DNA from 3 places in the Coralliovum pocilloporae genome. Region 1 is predicted to be linked to each of the others. Evidence: riboswitches for the same ligand, from Rfam matches in the RefSeq annotation. Region 1 holds a riboswitch; each other region holds the start of a gene.
What was found. A riboswitch is a leader RNA that binds a small molecule or an ion and turns the genes downstream of it on or off. The one in region 1 is predicted to bind cobalamin.

Region 1 (6,037 bases):
GCCACAAAGAATGTGGCGCTCAGAATGCCCGTAGCCGGAATGCGCTCCATATCAAGCTTTCGGAGCCCAAGTGCCAGGCCGGCGGCGGTGATGATACCGCCCCCGATCAGGACTTCTGTTGAAAGTGCTCCGTCAACGATATGCATTAGGGTCAAAACTCATTGTTTACGTCCATTCCGCGATAGTCATTTTTTCGTCCGGCGCTCTTGTTTCTGCCCATTCTGTACGTCCCAGATGAACAGAATGGGCATGAGCAATGAGTCTTGACCCTAGGCTCTATTCCATATCGTAGGCGCGGATCCAGATAACTGCATCCTGGGAAAGTTCCTTGCCTTCATGTTCCTTGACAGGACCAGAGCCAAGAGCGGCAAAGCCCCAGAAACCGGCTTTTGGAACGCCGAAGGAGAACATGCCGTTTTCGTCGGTCACAAGAGCAACGGCACCGCCCGGAGGAGGCGTAACTGTTGCCGGTTTGGCCGCATTGGTTTCCATATCCGGCTCAGCAGCCATGTACTCGATTTCGAGCTCGGCATTGGCGACCGGCTTGCCGTCTGCCAGAACCTGACCGGTAAAGGTGGAACCGGCAAGAATGTTGGTTGGCTTTACAAGCGGCACGATTTCGGTCTTAAGGCCGAGGGCAGAATTCCAGTCAGTCGGCACACCGCCCTTGTTCACAAAGCTTTTTGTGATCTGCTGAATGTAGATGTCTTCGCTGCCTTCATAATAGGGAGCCGGCTCGACGACGAAGATATAGTCGCCGTTGCGCTTGACCTTGGCAGATGCTTCAAAAGCAGCGGCATCATTGGTCGGGCCCTTGAAGGAGATCGGCTTAACAGCGCCCAGAAGGTCGGTCTTCTTGCCTTTGTGGATGACAAAAAAGGCTTCCGGCTGGCCCATATCCATCACATGGCCTGCTTCATACGGATGCCAGAAGATGAGCTTGAACGGAACGTCGCCAGCTTTTTCGAGATTGACTTCCGGTGTGTAGACAAGCTGGAAATGGGCTGCAGCAGACACTGTGCCTGCGATAAGTACGGCGGTTGTGGCCGCCAGGATTTTCTTCAACATGTAAGGTCTCCATGAGCTCACGAGGGAGCGGAAAACAATGGAGACGCTCGGGGACTTCAAAGGCCAAAGACGCATACGACTGGTGTCAGGCAATGCCGCCTTTAGACCTGACGCTCACCCCGGCGTCGGGACACCATCGATGAACGCCCGCATTTGGTCGCGATCATCGGTTGACGGCAGGTCTCCTGGCTTGCGGGTCATGCGAGCGGTTCGCCTTCCCGGACAAAGATCTGTCCAGTGGCTTTATGAACCGTCGTAGTCGCTTACAGTTGCGGGGGCAGCTGAGGATTTGGCCGGAGGCCGCACCACATTCCCTATTAATCTACGGAACCGTCAGCGACGGGATGTAGCACTGGATTGCCGTAAGCGCAATTCAGATATGCCACGGTTATGACAAATTTTCCCCATTCGGATGATTGCGGATTGCAATCTGCATGAAACCTCGTGATGATGAGTACGTTAGGTGCTGCGATTCACCCACAAGATGTGTCGCAGATAATTGGGAAGCCGGTGATGCGTATGCTAAGTCCGGCACTGCCCCCGCAACGGTGATAGAGTTGCGCGTAACCAAGGCCACTGGGATGTCTGTCCTGGGAAGGTGTTACGCAGGTTCAGATGTCATCTGACCGCTCTTCAGTCCGGAAACCAGCCTGATGAAACCGGCATGCCTGATGGTGTGCCTTGGCTACCGAATCGCGGAGGGCGATTGCAGGGGCGATTTGGTGGCTCAGGCCATCCGGCGTCCATCTGACAACTCCCCGCGAACATACCACAGCAGGCTGGAGCCTGTACGAAAGGATACTGGTATGGACGCGACAGACCTGAATTCCATAAATGGCCGAATGACCGGCATGCGGAGACGATCAGCCAGATCCTCCCGCAGAGAGAGAAGAGAGCGGACGCATTATGGCCGGTCAGACCAGGCCGGTCTGGCGCTGGGGCTCTGGCTGGCAAGTCTGCCTGATCACGTCAATCCTGTAGAAGCGGCGCGGGCACTTCTGAAAGAAGCCGGTCCTGACGCGTCCGGGCCAGTTGCCGAGCTCATGGAGCAGGTGGCCAGTATGCCGCTCGACTGGCGCGCCACATCGCAGCCTGCAGAGCGACGAGCTCTTATGAACTGAGAGTGTGGAGTATTTTGGGGGCAAGACTCCAATCTGAAAACGGGAGTGCATGGCGCTCCCGTTTTTGTGTTTGAGGGATACGGCGCGGCGCGATAGATCGTGATACTTATGTAGATCACTGATAAATCTCTGAAAAATATAGCTTCTGAAAATCCCGATGATGTGTGCGGCCTAGTGTTCTTGTTGCAAGTCATTCGCAAAAAAGTGTGATCTGCTCTTGCAGTTGCGAATTATTTGCATTAAAGATCCAGGATCGAAGTTCAGAAGTGAGAATGCGTTGATGCGTCGTCTGTCTGTCTTGATTGTTGCTGTTCTGATGATGGTTATGCCAGCCCATGCGGGCAAGCTGAACATTGTCACCACGGTCGGGATGATCGGTGATCTGGTATCCGAAGTTGCCGGAAACCGGGCGGATGTCAGCACGTTGATCGGCGAGGGTGTCGATCCGCATTCCTATCGCACCACCCGCAGCGATGTGATCCTGTTGGGGCGGGCGGATGTGATCATTCACAACGGCCTCTATCTGGAAGCCCAGATGGAGGAGCTGCTTCATAAACTGGCGAAGAAAAAGCCGGTCATCGCGCTGGGAGAAACCCTGCCGAAGGAGCAGCTGTTTGCCAGTGATGAATATCCTGACAAGTTTGATCCACATATCTGGATGAGCCCTGCTCTCTGGAAGGAAGCAGCGGAGAATGCCCGCGACGAACTGATCCGCCTTGATCCGGAGGGCGAGTCGGAATTTCGCAAAAATGCTGCAGCCTACATCACGAGACTGGATGCTCTGTCCGATTATGTAAAACGCTCGGCCCTGTCGGTTCCGGAAAACAGCCGCGTGCTGGTCACAGCTCACGATGCCTTTGGCTATTTCGGCAAGGCCTATGGCTTCGAGGTGCTTGGTATTCAGGGTATCTCCACCCAGAGCGAGGCCGGGCTGCTGCGGATCGAAGAGCTGGTCAATCTGCTGGTCGAGCGCAGGGTTTCAGCGGTTTTCGTGGAAAGCTCCGTATCCGAGCGCAATATCAGGGCGCTGGTCGAGGGAGCTGCCGCCCGTGGGCACAAGGTCATTGTGGGTGGTGAGCTGTTCTCAGATGCCATGGGTGCGCCTGGGACTTATGAAGGCACCTATATCGGTATGCTGGATCACAATGCCACGGTGATTTCCCGTGCACTTGGCGGTAATGCTCCAGCGCGCGGATTGAACAATCGCCTCGGGGCCGGGAGCTGATCATGTCTGGAGCCTCTGTGGAACTGATTGCTGATCATGGGGTCATTGCCCCGCGTCTGGACCCGAAAAGCCCGTTTGCGGTCAATGGTCTGACCGTTGCCTATCACCGTAAGCCTGTTCTCTGGAATGTGTCTTTCTCGGCACCTGCCGGAAAACTGGTTGCGATTGTCGGCCCGAACGGCGCCGGGAAGTCCACTTTCCTCAAAGCGTCACTTGGTCTGATCCCGCGTATTTCCGGTGATGTAAGTGTGTTCGGCAGCGCGTTTGACCAGGCCCGCCGCCAGATCGGTTACGTCCCGCAGCGATCCTCTGTCGACTGGGATTTTCCCTCAACGGCTCTGGATGTTGTGCTGATGGGGCTGTATGGCGAAATCGGCTGGTTCCGCTGGGTTGGCCGGTCCCATCGCCGGAAGGCCATGGATTATCTGAAACTGGTTGAGATGGAAGAATTCGCTGACCGTCAGATCGGGCAATTGTCCGGCGGCCAGCAGCAGCGTATTTTCCTGGCACGTGCTCTTGCCCAGAATGCTGATGTCTATTTCATGGATGAACCGTTTGCCGGTGTTGATGCGGCAACCGAACGGGCCATCATCACAGTCCTGCGCAAGTTGGTGGATGATGGCAAGACGGTGATCTGCGTTCACCATGATCTTGAAACCGTACCGGACTATTTCGATCATGTGCTTCTGCTCAGTGGTCAGACCATTGCCGATGGTTCTGTCCGCGATGTGTTCACCCCCGATAACCTGCAGAAGGCCTATGGTGGCCGTCTGGCCGAGACACAGTTGAACGCCCTGCGTCACTCAGCCGAACTGTAAGCCGGAGCTGATCCCATGAAGTTGATCTCATGAGGCCGATCCTATGAGTGCTGTCTGGGGAACGTTCTGGTCTGCCTTCTTCATGCAGGCCGGATACAACACCGTTCTGGTCTCTGTCGGGGCGGCACTGCTGGGAGCTGGTGCCGGGGCTATCGGGGTTTTTGTCCTGTTGCGCAAGCGGGCGCTTGTTTCTGACGCGATCAGTCATGCAACATTGCCCGGCGTGGCAATTGCTTTCCTCATCGGTACAGCCTTGTTTGGTGACGGACGCAGTCTGCCGCTGCTTCTGGCCGGTGCAGCCGCATCCGCTGCCATCGGGGTTTTGAGTGTTGAGTGGATCAAGAACAACACGCGGCTGACCGAAGACGCTTCCATTGGCACAGTGCTGTCGACCTTTTTCGCTCTTGGCATTGTGCTGCTGACCATTATCCAGGCCATGCCAACCGGAGGGCAGGCCGGCATGGAAGGGTTTCTTCTTGGTGCAACAGCAGGTCTGCTGAAGAGTGAGGCCGTTCTGATTGCCGTGGCTTCCTTTGTGGTCTTCTTGATCATCCTTGCCTCTATGAAGGAATTCGGCCTGGTCTGTTTTGACCCCGACTATGCAACAGCGCGAGGCTGGTCATCCCGTCGCATTGATCTTGCCATGCTGGGCCTGCTTCTGGCTGTCGTGGTGATCGGGCTGAAAACTGTTGGGCTGATCCTGATCATTGCCCTGGCCATTATTCCACCGGTGGCGGCGCGCTTCTGGACAGACCGCTTACCGCCCATGGTGGCGATTTCATCCGGTCTGGGGGCTGTGGGCTCTTATACAGGAGCCGTCATCTCCTCAACAGCACCGGACCTGCCGACCGGAGGCGTGATTGTGCTGGTGCTGTTCGCACTGTTCGTTCTGTCGCTGCTGTTCGCACCGCACCGGGGTGTTCTTGCGGCCTTGATCCGGCACCGTCGGTTCCAGCGTGTGGTGCATGAACGTCAGGGGCTTCTGGCACTGGCACGCGGAGAACCGATCTTCGATACCATGACACGCTGGGTCCTGCGCCGGTCCCGCTATATCCGCCGGGATGGAACACCAACCCTGGAGGGTCGTGGTGCGGCGGCGCGGATGGTTCGCGATCAGGCTCTGTGGAACAGGTACCGTGAGGATTACCCGGAAGAGGCGCTTGTGATGGATGACTGGTCGCTCCGCCCGATAGAGGAAGTGCTGCCGCGCGATCTGATCTCAGAGCTGGAAGCCCGGCTGACCGTGCAGGAGCTGCCCGCATGAGCCTTGAGATTTTCCTGCAGTTCGACCTTCCCTCCATTCTGCTCGGTGTCCTGGCAGCACTGTCCTGTGGTCTGCTTGGCAATTATCTGGTGCTGAGACGACAGAGCCTGATGGGCGATACGATAAGCCACGTGGTTTTGCCCGGTATCGTTGTCGGTTTTCTCGTGACCGGCACAACAGGCACCTGGCCGATGATGCTGGGTGCGGCGCTGGCGGCTCTGGTCTCAGTGGGCCTGATTGAAGTTATCCGGCGTGTGGGCAATGTGGAGCCAGGAGCGGCCATGGGGGTGGTGTTTACCACCATGTTTGCAGCGGGCGTGGTTCTGCTGGAGCAAAGCGACACATCCGCGGTGCATCTGGATGTGGAACATGCCCTCTATGGCAATCTGGAAAGCGCCGTATGGCTGTCTGCATCCAGCTGGTCGGACCTGCTAAACCCGGAAGTGCTCAAGGATCTGCCTGATGCTGTGCATCGTCTGGCTCTGGTGACAGCCTGTGTGCTCATCTTCATCCTGGCTTTTTTTAAGGAACTGAAGCTGAC
Region 2 (6,037 bases), 910 kb from region 1:
CATGAACCATCTGCAACGACGCCTGGAACGCGCAGAAATCCGGCCTTCGGTGCCGTCCAGTCGCCCACCGGACAGCGTTTCTTCTCTCGACCGATGCCCCGCATCGCCCTTCAAAAAGCGCCTTGCCGATGAACGGCTGGGCGGCATCACATGGGTCAATATTAAGGTCCTTTGGTATTAAAACGCTTTCGGATACATGGCTTTGGTGATCTTGCCTATAGCCTTGATATTAGCCGGTCCCGGTGTCAGTTCTTCATAGCGAAGGGCGACATAGCGCCCGTTCTTCACGGCATCCGTATACTTCATCACCGGATGCTCCTTGAGGAAATTCATCAGGCCCTTGGCACCATCGCCATTCTGGTAATCCAGCAGGATCAGGAATTCCGGATTGGCAGCCGCAACGGCTTCCCAGGACGCGGTTCCCCAGCTGGTTTCCATGTCACCGGTGACATTTTCGCCGCCTGCAGCATCGATCATTGCCGTGGTGATGGCATACTTCCCGGCGGTAAACGGCTTGTCCGCACCGGAATCATAGAGGAAGACGCGCTTGCGACCCTCAGCAGGCACAGCGTCTTTCAAGGCCGCCAGTTCTTCCTTCCAACCCTTGACCAGAGCTTCCGCTTCATCGGCCTTGTCAAACACCTTGCCAAGCCGCAGGACATCACCAAACAGCAGGTCCATTGAGGCAGCTGGACGTGTTTTGTCCAGGTGGATACAGCTCTCGGACAAGACCATGGTCTTGATGTTGTGTCCTTTCAGAATATCCGGCGTCACATCTCCACCCGGCTTCATGCCGTAATACCAGCCGGCAAAGAACAGATCCGGAGATGCGCCCAGGAGATTTTCCAGAGACGGATATTTCGGGGCAAGTTCCGGTATGTCCCCGCGTTTCTTCTCGAAATCGGCGCTGGTCTTGTACCAGCCGGAAATGCCGGTCACGCCGACCATCTTGTCCTGCAGGCCGAGCGCGAATGCCATCTCGCTCATATTGATATCGTGAACCACCAGCCGTTCAGGCGTGGTCTCGAATGTGAGTGGCTGACCGCAATTATCAACCGTTACAGGCTCGGCCTGCACGGCTGTGGCCATGAGCAATGCAGAAAGAGCTGCACCGTAAAATCTGATCATCAGTCTATCCTTTGGTTTGAATACAGGTGTTGGAACGCTCTCGAGAGGCTTCAGCCTTCCCAAGATCAAGTGTCGGGAGAAAACCTCGCCCATCCGGATGCGCCAACCGGAGCAGGTCCACGTCAAAAACCTGCCGCACATTCGGTGTGGAGAGCGTTTCAGACGGGGAGCCAAGATCGATCAGCCGGCCGCCATCAAGCAGAGCAACCTTGTCGGCAAAACTATCGATCAGGGTCAGGTCATGGAGTGCAGCAATAACCGCCATGCCGAACCCTGAAACAAGGTTCAGAATGTCGCCACGAGCCCTTGGATCAAGGTGGTTGGTCGGCTCGTCCAGAACCAGCAGGTCCGGTTTCTGACAAAGTGCGCGGGCTATCTTTGCCTTCTGGCGTTCGCCCCCGGAAATCCGGTCCATGCGCTTGTCCGCAAGTGACCCAAGGCCGAGTGCATCCAATATGGCATGCATGCCTTCCGCAGTTTCTGCCTGGCTGAGCTGATCCTGTCGGGCGCGGGTTCCCAGCCCTACATATTGCGTGACAGACAGGCGTCCATCTGGATCATCCGCCTGCCCCACATAGGCAATCTGCCGGGCCCGCTCTTCAAAGCTGAGCGTCTGCAGGCTGCGGCCATTCAGCCTGATTTCTCCGTTATCCGGGCTCAACAGGCCGCAGATGGTCCGGAGCAATGTGGTTTTGCCTGCGCCATTCGGACCGACCACAGCGAGCCGTACGCCATGGCTGACCCCAAAGCTCACGTCAGACAGCAAAGCGTCGCCCCGCTCGGAGTGAACGGTGACAGCATCAAGTTCCAGGAAAGATGATCCCATCTGCCTTGTGCTCCGCGATCCGGCGGCGGCAGGTCAAAAGGCAGATTGATCGGGTGACATTGAGATGTGCCATCCGGAGCCCCTTAACCGGACTTCCCCGCCCGGGTTGAGTGAATTCCTGATGGCAGGTCTCCTGACTCGCGGATTACAGCGCTCCCGACCCTTCCCGGCCTGTTTCAGGCCAGTGGTTTTGCCGGGTTTGCTCCTCGCTCACAGTTGCGGGGGCAGCTACGGATTAGGCACCTGATGGTTAAGCCTCACCGTATTCCCTTTTCATTCCGGAAATATGCTCGATTCCCGAAAACCATCGGTTGATGAATAACCCCGTTCAGGAGGTGGAGCAAGATGAAATCATCCCGTTTATCCAAGCACCTGCTCAGACGAGCGAAAGGCTGGCCAGCACGAGTGAAAGCCCTCCGCAGGCGCAGAGGGTGAGAAGGACACTCCGACGGAGGCTTAGCAGCAGCACCATAGCCAGCGCGATGAAGATAAGAACAGCATCATTGAAGCTGCCGAGCTCAGGCCGCAACAGGGTCAGGACAGCCAGACGCTCTGTTGTCACAGTTTCAAACAGCACGTGGATTGCAAACCATATGGACAGATTGAGAATGACGCCAACCACTGCCGCCGAAATGGATGCAAGCGCGGCCCGCAATCGGGGTTTTGATGTGAGCCAGGCAATATAAGGGGCACCCGCAAAGACCCAGAGGAAACAGGGTGCAAATGTTGCCCAGAGCGTTACCCCTGCCCCCAGAACTCCGGCCCATAGACTAACATCGCCCTCAGCCCGTGCTGCTGCCAGAAACCCGACGAACTCTGTCACCAGTATCAAAGGCCCCGGTGTGGTTTCCGCAAGACCGAGTCCGTCAATCATCTCTGTCGTGCTCAGCCAGCCATGGTTCTGCACCGCGTCCTGCGCCATATAGGCCAGAACCGCATAGGCCCCGCCGAAGGTCACCGTTGCAAGCTTGGAGAAAAACAGGCCGAGCTCAGTGAGAATGGGCAAACCGGTTACCGGCTCAACCAAAGCCAGCGGCACCATCCAGATGGCGAGCCAGACCAGAATAGTGGCACAGGTTCTGGACAAGGGGATATGAGGTCGGTCAATCACCGTCCTCTCACCCGCCTGTGCCGTGACAAAGCCGAGACAGCCTGCCGCCAGAATGATGACAGGAAACGGAATTCCGAGAAAGAACAGCGCCACAAAGGAAAGCCCGGCGGTCCACCAGTGCAGCCGCGATGTCAGGCTGCGCCTGGCAATCCGCCAGAGTGCGTCAAACACGATCACCAGAACGGCGGCCTTCACTCCGAGAAACAGGGCTTCAAGAGATGGTGTGTTGCCGAAGGTTACATAGAAGCCCGCAAAAGCCAGAACCACCAGCGCCCCCGGTAGAACAAACAGTAACCCGGCCACCAGACCACCCAGAACTCCGTGTTGCCGCCATCCCGCGTACGTCACCAGCTGCATGGCCTCCGGCCCCGGCAGCAACATGCAGAAAGACAGAGCATTCAGGTAATCCTGCTCACTCAGCCATTTCCGCTCTTCCACGACCATCCGGTGAACCAGGGCAATCTGAGCTGCAGGCCCGCCGAAAGACAGAACCCCGATCTGCCACCAGACCCGGAAGGCTTCATAAAAACCCGGGCGGGTCATGGCTTGCTTCCTGGTGCGGGCCAATCATGACCTTCATCCATACCATCCCGGGCCCAGCGATAGAGCGCATCATAGAGCAACATGCCTGCATCAAGCTGCATCATGTCATCTCGCACCATACGCGACAGACCGACTGATAAGGCCAGCAGCCCTGCCGCCTGTGGTGCGAGATCATGTCGATTGGTATCAGCACCGCGAATGACAACGGCCATCTGGTCCAAGGCGTTGGATCGCAGGTCGAAATCCTCCATAAAGGCATCAAAAGAACATCGCTCACCGCGATGGCTGAACCGAACACCCTCAACGTCAAATGGTATGGCATTGAACTTTTCGGCCACCAATGCCACGTCCTGCTGCGGCACAAACAAAAATTCCGCTGTGGGGTCAATAAACCGCCTGACCAGCCAAGGGCAGGCTATGCGATCAATTTTCGGACGATGTCGGGTGACCCACCGGGTTTGCCCCTCTTCCGTGCGCTGAAGCATGCCAATTTCCTCGCGCATGGGCAGCGCTGCATCCCTCCAGGCAAACTGTCCACCCTGCAGAACCTCAACAGCCCAGCCATCCGATCGCAGCAGAGCTGCCACTCCTTGCGATATCTTCCGCCCCTTCTGGCAATAAACCACCACGCGCTCTGCCTGTCGCCTCTCGAGCTGTGCCTTTAGGGCTGCGAGATCCGTATGCGGACTGCGAAAGGCTCCGGGGATCAGACGCGGATCGTCTTCAAAGTCTTCTTGTATCCTGAGATCGACAAGACCAGGCGCATCGGGTGTGCCGATCAGGCGGTAAAGCTGTGCAGGGGTAATTTCATTAAATGCAGGCATGGATTGCTTCCTCTCGAATGACATGCGCAAGTATGCGCAGACAATCTCCGGTCTTCTGGAAGCGAACCTTGGGTCTAAGCCTCACGGGGCGTTCGCAAGCCCCCTGCCATCAGGATATCAATCCAGAACAGTTTTGTCAAAAATCAGTTGCAGTATCATCAGCACACCATTCTTCACATTTCAGACATAGAATCATCAGAGGGTTTGAACAATGCAGTTCCGATCTCTGGCAACAGGCCGGATGCTTGCCGGAGCCTCAACATCGACCTTGTTTCAAATACGGAACATGAAATTTCGCACTTGGGGTAAATCAGGTAACATAGCCCCGGAAGCACACTGAAAATCTGCTCAGAGACAAGCCAAATTCATTGAAAGGCGGTCTCTGTTTCCTCTTTGGTCCCTCCATCACAATAACGGGAGGAGACAAAAGGGTGCTCTCTAACACTAAATTTTCAGTGAAGCTGCTGTGTTCGACAGCATTCAGTCTTTCACTTCTTGCAATGACTGGCATCGCCAATGCCGCAGACCTTTCTTCTGCGACCAAATCACTTGATGATGCTGTCACAAATGGCGAAAAAGCCATTGAAGATGCTGTAGGGCCGAAACTCGATGTAGACCTTTACGGTTCTGCCCGGGTCGGGTTCGACTACATTGAAGCTGGCGTCAGTCAGGATGGTCTCAACGGGCGTGATTTTCTTAGCCGTATCGGCGTGAAAGCCAAATATCAGCTGAACGATCGCTTTTCGGTCTTCGGTCAGTTTGAATACGGCACCCGCAGCGACGTTGTTGATTTTGTCCAGAATGGCGGCCTGACCCTTCGTATTGCCAGTGTTGGCGTTGGTCACAAGGATTACGGCACACTGTCCTTCGGATCACAGACAACCGTATTTCACAGCTTTGTTCGCGGCTCTTACTTCTCCGATGGACTAGACACGGTCCGCCTGGCCACCATTCGTGAGGATGATTATCTGCAGTACCGCTTCAAATACGGCAATTTCAAATTCGGTATCGGCACGCAGCTTGAAGGACAGGACGGCGATAATTTCGACCAGGTTCAGGTTGGTGCAGAATATTCAATCGGCCCTGTAAAGCTGCAGGCCGCCTATGCAAAGGATCTGGAAGGCCCATTGCAGGGGAACCTCTATGGCGTACGTGCCTTCTGGAAAATCAACGACATTTTCACTCTGTCAGCCTACCATCATCAGCAGGATGACGAGTTCGATTTCCCCTCAGGGGCCGGGTCTACCGGTACGTTGCGTCTGAGAGCTTCAGGCGGCGGGCTTGGAAACATCAACTTTATTCCTACCTGCGTTGGTGAAGACAGAACAGCCAGCGGCATTTACGGTAGTGCCCGTGTAAAAGAGCATCAGTTCCACGCCCGTTACGCTGTTGACAGTTGTGATACGAGCGGTGATGTCCAGTCCATCAAAGGGGAATATGTCTATCACTACGACAAGAACCTGCGCTTCTGGACCTCTGTTGAGCATCTGGAAAACGATGCTGGCCGCGTGCCAACCGCACTTGTCGGGATTACGGACAATTTCACGTCCTTCCAGGGTGGCCTGCGTCTTGATTTCTGATCATTATCGGACAGCAGCCTACACG
Region 3 (6,037 bases), 1.3 Mb from region 1:
CCGGTATGGACGTGTTCATCAACTGGAAGAAGGATTTCGTTGGCAAGGCTGCCACTGAAACCTTCCGTGATGAAGGTGTCGAGCGGAAGCTTGTGACCATGACGATCGATGTGGACGGCATCGATGTGTCAAACGACGAAGCAATCCTCAAGGATGGGGAAGCCGTCGGCTATGTCAGCTCTGGCGGCTATGGACATCGCGTTGGCCAGTCAATGGCCATGGGATACGTTTCTGTGGCCAATGCTGAACCGGGAACCAGGCTGCAGGTCGAAATTTTGGGTGAATTTTACGATGCAGAAGTTCTCGGCGGGCCGATCTATGATGCAAACGGTGCCAATATGCGCGTCTAGGGTCAGGACCCCGGCCTCAGTTGGCTAGATAAGAGAAAAGCCGCCCGCAAAACTGCGGGCGGCTTTTCAGTTTACAGAGCAAGTCTGTAACCCGTCAGATATCGATTTCCACGCGGCCGATCGGATTGGAACAACAGGCGAGGATATAGCCATCGGCGATGTCGTCTTCTGAAATACCACCTGAATGAACCATATGAACGTCGCCGCTGACTTTCTTCACCTTGCAGGTACCGCAGACGCCAAAGGTACAGCCTGACGGGATATTCAGGCCGGAAGACCTTGCAATGCCGAGCACTGTGTCTGTCTCCGTGCAAGGCGTGCTGACGTCGGACTGTGTGAAGACGATTTCTGCCTCTTTCTGCTCATCCGGAACGGTATCGTCGATTTCCTCGACCTCCGCCACGGTTTCAGCTGGCGCCCCGAAGCTTTCCTGATTGTAGTTATCCATATCGAAGCCGAGCGCGTTCAGGATATCGCGGACGGCCTGCATGAAGGGCTCGGGGCCACAGCAATAGACTTCCCGTTCCAGGTAGTCCGGTGCGATCATCGACAGCATCACCTGGGACAGTCTGCCACGATAGCCGGTCCAGGCCTGAAACGGGTCATCTTCTTCGACGACAAAATGCAGCTGCAGACCGTGCACACGCGAAGCCATGTATTCGAGCTGGGATTTCCTGATGATGTCGGATGGGCGACGGGCACAGTTCACATAGCAGATATCGGGGTCCTGTCCCCGGTCATAGAGATACTGTGTCATCGACAGGCTTGGCGTAATCCCGGAGCCTGCTGAGATGAACAGGAATTTTCCGTTCGGGCGTTTCGGTAGGGTAAAAACGCCGGCTGGGCCCTTCGCGTTCAGTCGCATGCCTGGCTTCAGGTGATCCATCATCCAGCGTGTGCCGATACTGTCAGGCTGGGCCTTGACCGTTACTGAGATGGAGAGTGGTCTCGACGGTGATGACGAGATTGTATAGGTCCGCCAGACGATTTCACCTGGTACGGGCAGTTCAAGGGTCAGGAATTGCCCCGGCTGATAACGGAACCAGGCACCGGATGGTGCCCGGAACGTGAACGTTGCCGTATCTTCAGTTTCGCGAACCACAAGAGTGCACTCAAGGGCTTCGTCGTCCGACCAGATGGCGGAATCGTCCAGGGTTTCGAAATGTTGATGAAGACCCATTTCGCCTACTCCGCAGCCGCTACATTCAGTCTTCTCATGCCGGAGAGAAGACGCTCGCAGTACCAGTCAATGAACTGGATAACACCGCTTTCCTGGGTTGGAGAGTACGGGCCGGGCTCATAAGCCGGTGAATTGATGCCGCGCTGGTTGTCCTCAACCACGCGACGATCTTCATTATTGGTGGCTATCCAGACTTCTGTCAGGCGTTTCAGGTCATAATCGACACCTTCCACCGCATCCTTGTGCACAAGCCATTTGGTGGTGACCTCTGTTGTGGTCGGGGAAAGCGGGGTGACGCGGAAGACGATGGAGTGATCCGGCAGGAAGTGATTCCAGGTGGTCGGGTAGTTGAACTTCAACAACGCACCCGCATCATTGAACGGAACAGAACCCAGTTTTTTGCTGACGGCTATCTTGCCATCCATCGTGTAGCTTTCCGCCTTCTCCTTCAATGGCATTCTGGCAAGCCGGTAGCGCCCGTCTGCGCTCAGATGGAACCCGGAGGCCAGTCCGGCCTGTTCACAGCGGTCAAAATGTGCCTGAAGGTGAGGAGGTGTTGTGCCGCCCTCGATGCCGGTAACCGCTGGATCATCAGGGAATGTGCGGCAGAGTGCGGGATGGTTTCCACCGCAATGGTAGCATTCGCGGTTGTTTTCCCAGACCAGTTTCCAGTTGCCATTCTCGACGATGGAGCTTTCATAAGCGACCTTGGCATTGCCGAGGTCATGATGCCGGAGATAAGGCCGGGCCAGCTCTGCAAATCGATCGAAGTCCGGGGCATGGTTGGCGAGGCAGATGTAAACAAGGCCTTCCAGCTCGCGACAATGGACAGGTTTCAGACCATGCTTGCTGGCGTCAAAATCAGGACCCATGTCTCGCGCCCAGAGAAGTGAGCCGTCAAGTTCGTAGGTCCACTGATGATAAGGGCAGACCAGTTTTGGCGTATTGCCCTTTTTAGCGGTGCAGACGGCCGATCCGCGGTGGCGGCAGGCATTGTGGAAGGCCCGAATGACCTGATCCTGACCGCGAACGATGATGACGGAGTAGGCACCGACCTGATGGGTCACATAACTGCCAGGCTTTGCCAGTTCACATGCGGGGATCGCAAACAGCCAGTCCTTGTAGAAGATCTCGGACATGTCATAGTCGAAGATGGACTGATCTGTGTAGAAAGGCTGCTCAAGCGAGTGAGCGGACTTGCGATTAAGCAAGTGCATGAAAATATCGGATTGCTGATACATGATCGACCTGATTTTCTGCCGCTACCCCGCGGCAATACAGGCAGGCGAAAGTGAGGGCGCACCGGAAAGACAGGCCGGATCCACGCCGTTCACCGCCACCCGCGGTTGACGTTGACAAACAAGGCTGGTTTCCGGACTTGGACGGGGTCTCGCGACCGACATGGCACCTTCCCGGATTTCCTCAAACCCAGTGGTTTTTGCCACGTTCTGCCCGTCCTTACCGTTGCGGGGGCAGTGCCGGATTTTCACCGGCTTCCCAATTCTCCGCCCGCAGGCGGCACCTTGATTTTCCGGACGTTAGACCGATTCAAAACTGTATCTGACGACAAAAACGACATGATTTAAAATAGAACAGACACCATGTTTCCGACTGTGTTGTGAACCGCTTGGTTTAAATCCGGTCTTCACAAACCGGCTCGACCATGTACAAATCGGAACCTGTTTTCTGTTTGAAAGAGTGTTCGTTTTGACGCTGTCGTCTTCTGTCTCTGAACCACAATATCCGTTGATCCGATCGGTCGGTGAGGCGGCGGTGACCGTTGAGTTTGGTGACAGGCTTGATGAGCGTTGCAACACGGCGGCCATCGTGTTTGATGCGGCCTTGCGGACGATGGCCCTGCCACAGATCCTGGAAACAGCACCTACCAATCGATCTGTGCTGATCCGGTTTGATCCGCTTGACCTGGCTCCACAGACCCTGCGTGGACTTCTTTCAGATTTGCTGTCTGACCGGGACTGGTATGCATCTGAGTTGCCGGAGGGGCGAAGTCTCTGGCGTATTCCAGTAAAATATGGCGATGAGGAAGGGCCAGACCTTGAGGATGTGGCCGCTCTTCTGGGTGTTGAGGCAGAAGACGTGATACATCAGCATTCTGCGGACCGCTTGCGGGTAAACATGATCGGCTTTTCACCGGGATTGGCCTATTGCGGAGCTTTGCCGGAGCCATGGGACTTTGCCCGGCTTGATCATGTCAAACCGGAAGAGCCGGTTGGGTCGATTTGTGTTGCTGTTCGGCAGACCGTTATTTTCCCTATAGCCATGCCAACAGGCTGGCGGCGGATCGGGCTGACACCATTCCGCAATTTTGATCTCCAGCGTGATCCGGTTTTCCTGATGGAACCCGGTGATGAAGTGGCATTCAAGCCAATCTGCAAAGATGAGTTTGAGGATCTGATGACGCGTGTTCTGTCCGGCGAAAGCGTAGTGGAGCGGGAGGTGCTGTCGTGAACCCTGTTCTCCGCGTTTTGTCCGCCGGGCCTGCTGTCAGTGTGCAGGACCTGGGGCGTCCCGGCTATCAACGTTATGGCGTGACCGAAGGCGGGGTGGTTGATGCCTTCGCCTATCGGGAAGGTTCAGCCCTTCTGGGGCAGGCATCAGAGCTTGCAGTGCTTGAGTTTTATGGCCTTGGTGGTCGTTTCCAGGCGGAGTATGGAGCTGTCGATGTGGCGCTGACGGGGGCATGCTTTCGAGCCTCCGTTGATGGCACACCTGTTGTCTGGCGTTCGGCATTCCGGCTTGAAGAGGGGCAGGTGCTCGATATCGGTGGCGCGTCCGGTGGTGCTTATGGTTATCTGTCTGTGGCTGGCGGTTTTGATGTGCCGATGGCCATGGGCGCGCGTGCGACCCATGTAAAGGCGGGGTTTGGCGGGTATCAGGGGCGGATGCTTCAGGCGGGCGATTGCCTGAAGATTGGTGATGGTCCTGCACGATCGAAGCTTGGGGAAGCCCTGCCGGAACCCGGGTATTTCGGACGGTCTGTCATTCGCATTCTCTGGGGTGCGCAGGCGCATTATTATTCAGAGGATGAGCGGGCCCGGTTTCTGGCCACCGAGTTTCAGGTTTCCTCCAAGCGGGACAGAATGGGGGTTCGGCTGGATTTTGCCGCAGACCCGTTCAACACTGAAATGGCTCTGTCGGGAACATCTGACGCGATTTCTCTCGGCGATATTCAAATTCCGGGGGACGGTTTCCCAGCGGTATTGCTTGCTGACAGGCAGCCCACTGGTGGCTATCCACGCATTGCAACGGTGATTGGTGCTGACCTGAATGCTCTGGCGCAATTGCCAAGCGGCAGCCGTTTCCGTTTCCAGCTGGTTGATGAAGAGACAGCACTTGGCTGCCTGTCGCGTTTCAGGGCAGAGCTTGAGCGTTTGCCGAGCCTGAGCACGCCTTTGTTGAGAGATCCGTCCGAGATGGATGACCTTCTGTCCTATCAGTTGATTAGTGGCGCAGTCGCTGATGGTGATATGTTGCCCTGGGACAGGGATTGAGCGCGAACAGAAATGGAATGAAAAGACAATGACATCCTCAATTGATCTGAACGTGGATCTTGGCGAATCCTACGGCCCGTGGGTGATGGGTCATGATGCCGAGATGCTGGATATTGTCACCAGCGCCAATGTTGCCTGCGGCTTTCATGCCGGTGATCCACAGGTCATGGATAAGACAATCAGGATGTGCCAGGCGAAAGGTGTCGGTATCGGCGCGCATCCTGGATTCCGGGATCTGCATGGCTTTGGGCGTTATGAAATCCAGGGTATCCCGCATGATGTTTTGTCGCGTGATATCATCTATCAGATCGGCGCAATCCAGGCCATGGCCCGGGTCAATGGTGCGCACGTCCGCCACGTCAAACTGCATGGCGCCTTTGCCAATATGGCCAGCCGTGACAAGGCCCTGGCGGATATGTATGTGGAAGCGGCACGGGCCGTTGATCCAGACCTTTACGTTGTCGCTATGGCGTCAACCGCACTTGAAAAAGCCACTTTGGAGCAGGGCGGCAATATCGCCCGTGAGGTCTTTGCTGACCGTGCCTATAATGATGACGGAACCCTTGTATCCCGGTCAGTGCCGGGTTCTGTCATTCATGATGCTGATATGGCGGCGGACCGTGTGCTGAAGATGATTGATGATCAGGCGGTCACGTCCATCAATGGTGTGAGAACGCCCGTCAAGCCGGAAACCATCTGCGTCCATGGAGATAATCCGGCAGCGGTTGCCATGGCATCCGCTCTGCGAAACCGACTGGAAAAGGCCGGTATCGCAGTGAAGATGTTCGGAAGCTAGGCCGGTCCTAGTCCTTGATGCTGTTCAGGGCTTCTTCGATATAGAGGGTTCTCAGACGAGTGGCGATAGGGCCAGGTGTTCCGGTTCCTATGTCGCTGCCGTCGATCTTGACCACAGGCATGACAAAGGTTGAGGCAGAGGTGACGAAGGCTTCATCTGCATCCTTTGCTTCGTCCGGGGTGAAGGCGCGCTCTTCAAT

Region 2: another riboswitch for cobalamin. It lies ahead of RA157_RS12975 (ABC transporter ATP-binding protein); the one in region 1 lies ahead of RA157_RS08925 (hypothetical protein).
Region 3: another riboswitch for cobalamin. It lies ahead of RA157_RS02980 (aromatic ring-hydroxylating oxygenase subunit alpha); the one in region 1 lies ahead of RA157_RS08925 (hypothetical protein).

What each region holds. Positions count from the first base shown of each region.
Region 1 covers NZ_CP132542.1:1,917,546-1,923,582, forward strand. The annotation lists gene cbiM (cobalt transporter CbiM) at 1-146, opposite strand, end outside; gene RA157_RS08920 (DUF4198 domain-containing protein) at 277-1,068, opposite strand; cobalamin riboswitch at 1,227-1,417, opposite strand; cobalamin riboswitch at 1,513-1,736, shown strand; gene RA157_RS08925 (hypothetical protein) at 1,875-2,189, shown strand; gene RA157_RS08930 (metal ABC transporter solute-binding protein, Zn/Mn family) at 2,470-3,414, shown strand; gene RA157_RS08935 (metal ABC transporter ATP-binding protein) at 3,417-4,232, shown strand; gene RA157_RS08940 (metal ABC transporter permease) at 4,276-5,496, shown strand; gene RA157_RS08945 (metal ABC transporter permease) at 5,493-6,037, shown strand, end outside.
Region 2 covers NZ_CP132542.1:2,827,850-2,833,886, reverse strand. The annotation lists gene RA157_RS12980 (ABC transporter substrate-binding protein) at 178-1,128, opposite strand; gene RA157_RS12975 (ABC transporter ATP-binding protein) at 1,133-1,954, opposite strand; cobalamin riboswitch at 2,061-2,278, opposite strand; gene chrA (chromate efflux transporter) at 2,331-3,608, opposite strand; gene RA157_RS12965 (chromate resistance protein ChrB domain-containing protein) at 3,605-4,432, opposite strand; gene RA157_RS12960 (porin) at 4,933-6,012, shown strand.
Region 3 covers NZ_CP132542.1:626,825-632,861, reverse strand. The annotation lists gene RA157_RS02990 (GcvT family protein) at 1-350, shown strand, start outside; gene RA157_RS02985 (FAD-binding oxidoreductase) at 445-1,530, opposite strand; gene RA157_RS02980 (aromatic ring-hydroxylating oxygenase subunit alpha) at 1,536-2,771, opposite strand; cobalamin riboswitch at 2,877-3,071, opposite strand; gene RA157_RS02975 (5-oxoprolinase subunit B family protein) at 3,238-3,999, shown strand; gene RA157_RS02970 (5-oxoprolinase subunit C family protein) at 3,996-5,042, shown strand; gene RA157_RS02965 (LamB/YcsF family protein) at 5,071-5,838, shown strand; gene RA157_RS02960 (D-amino-acid transaminase) at 5,846-6,037, opposite strand, start outside.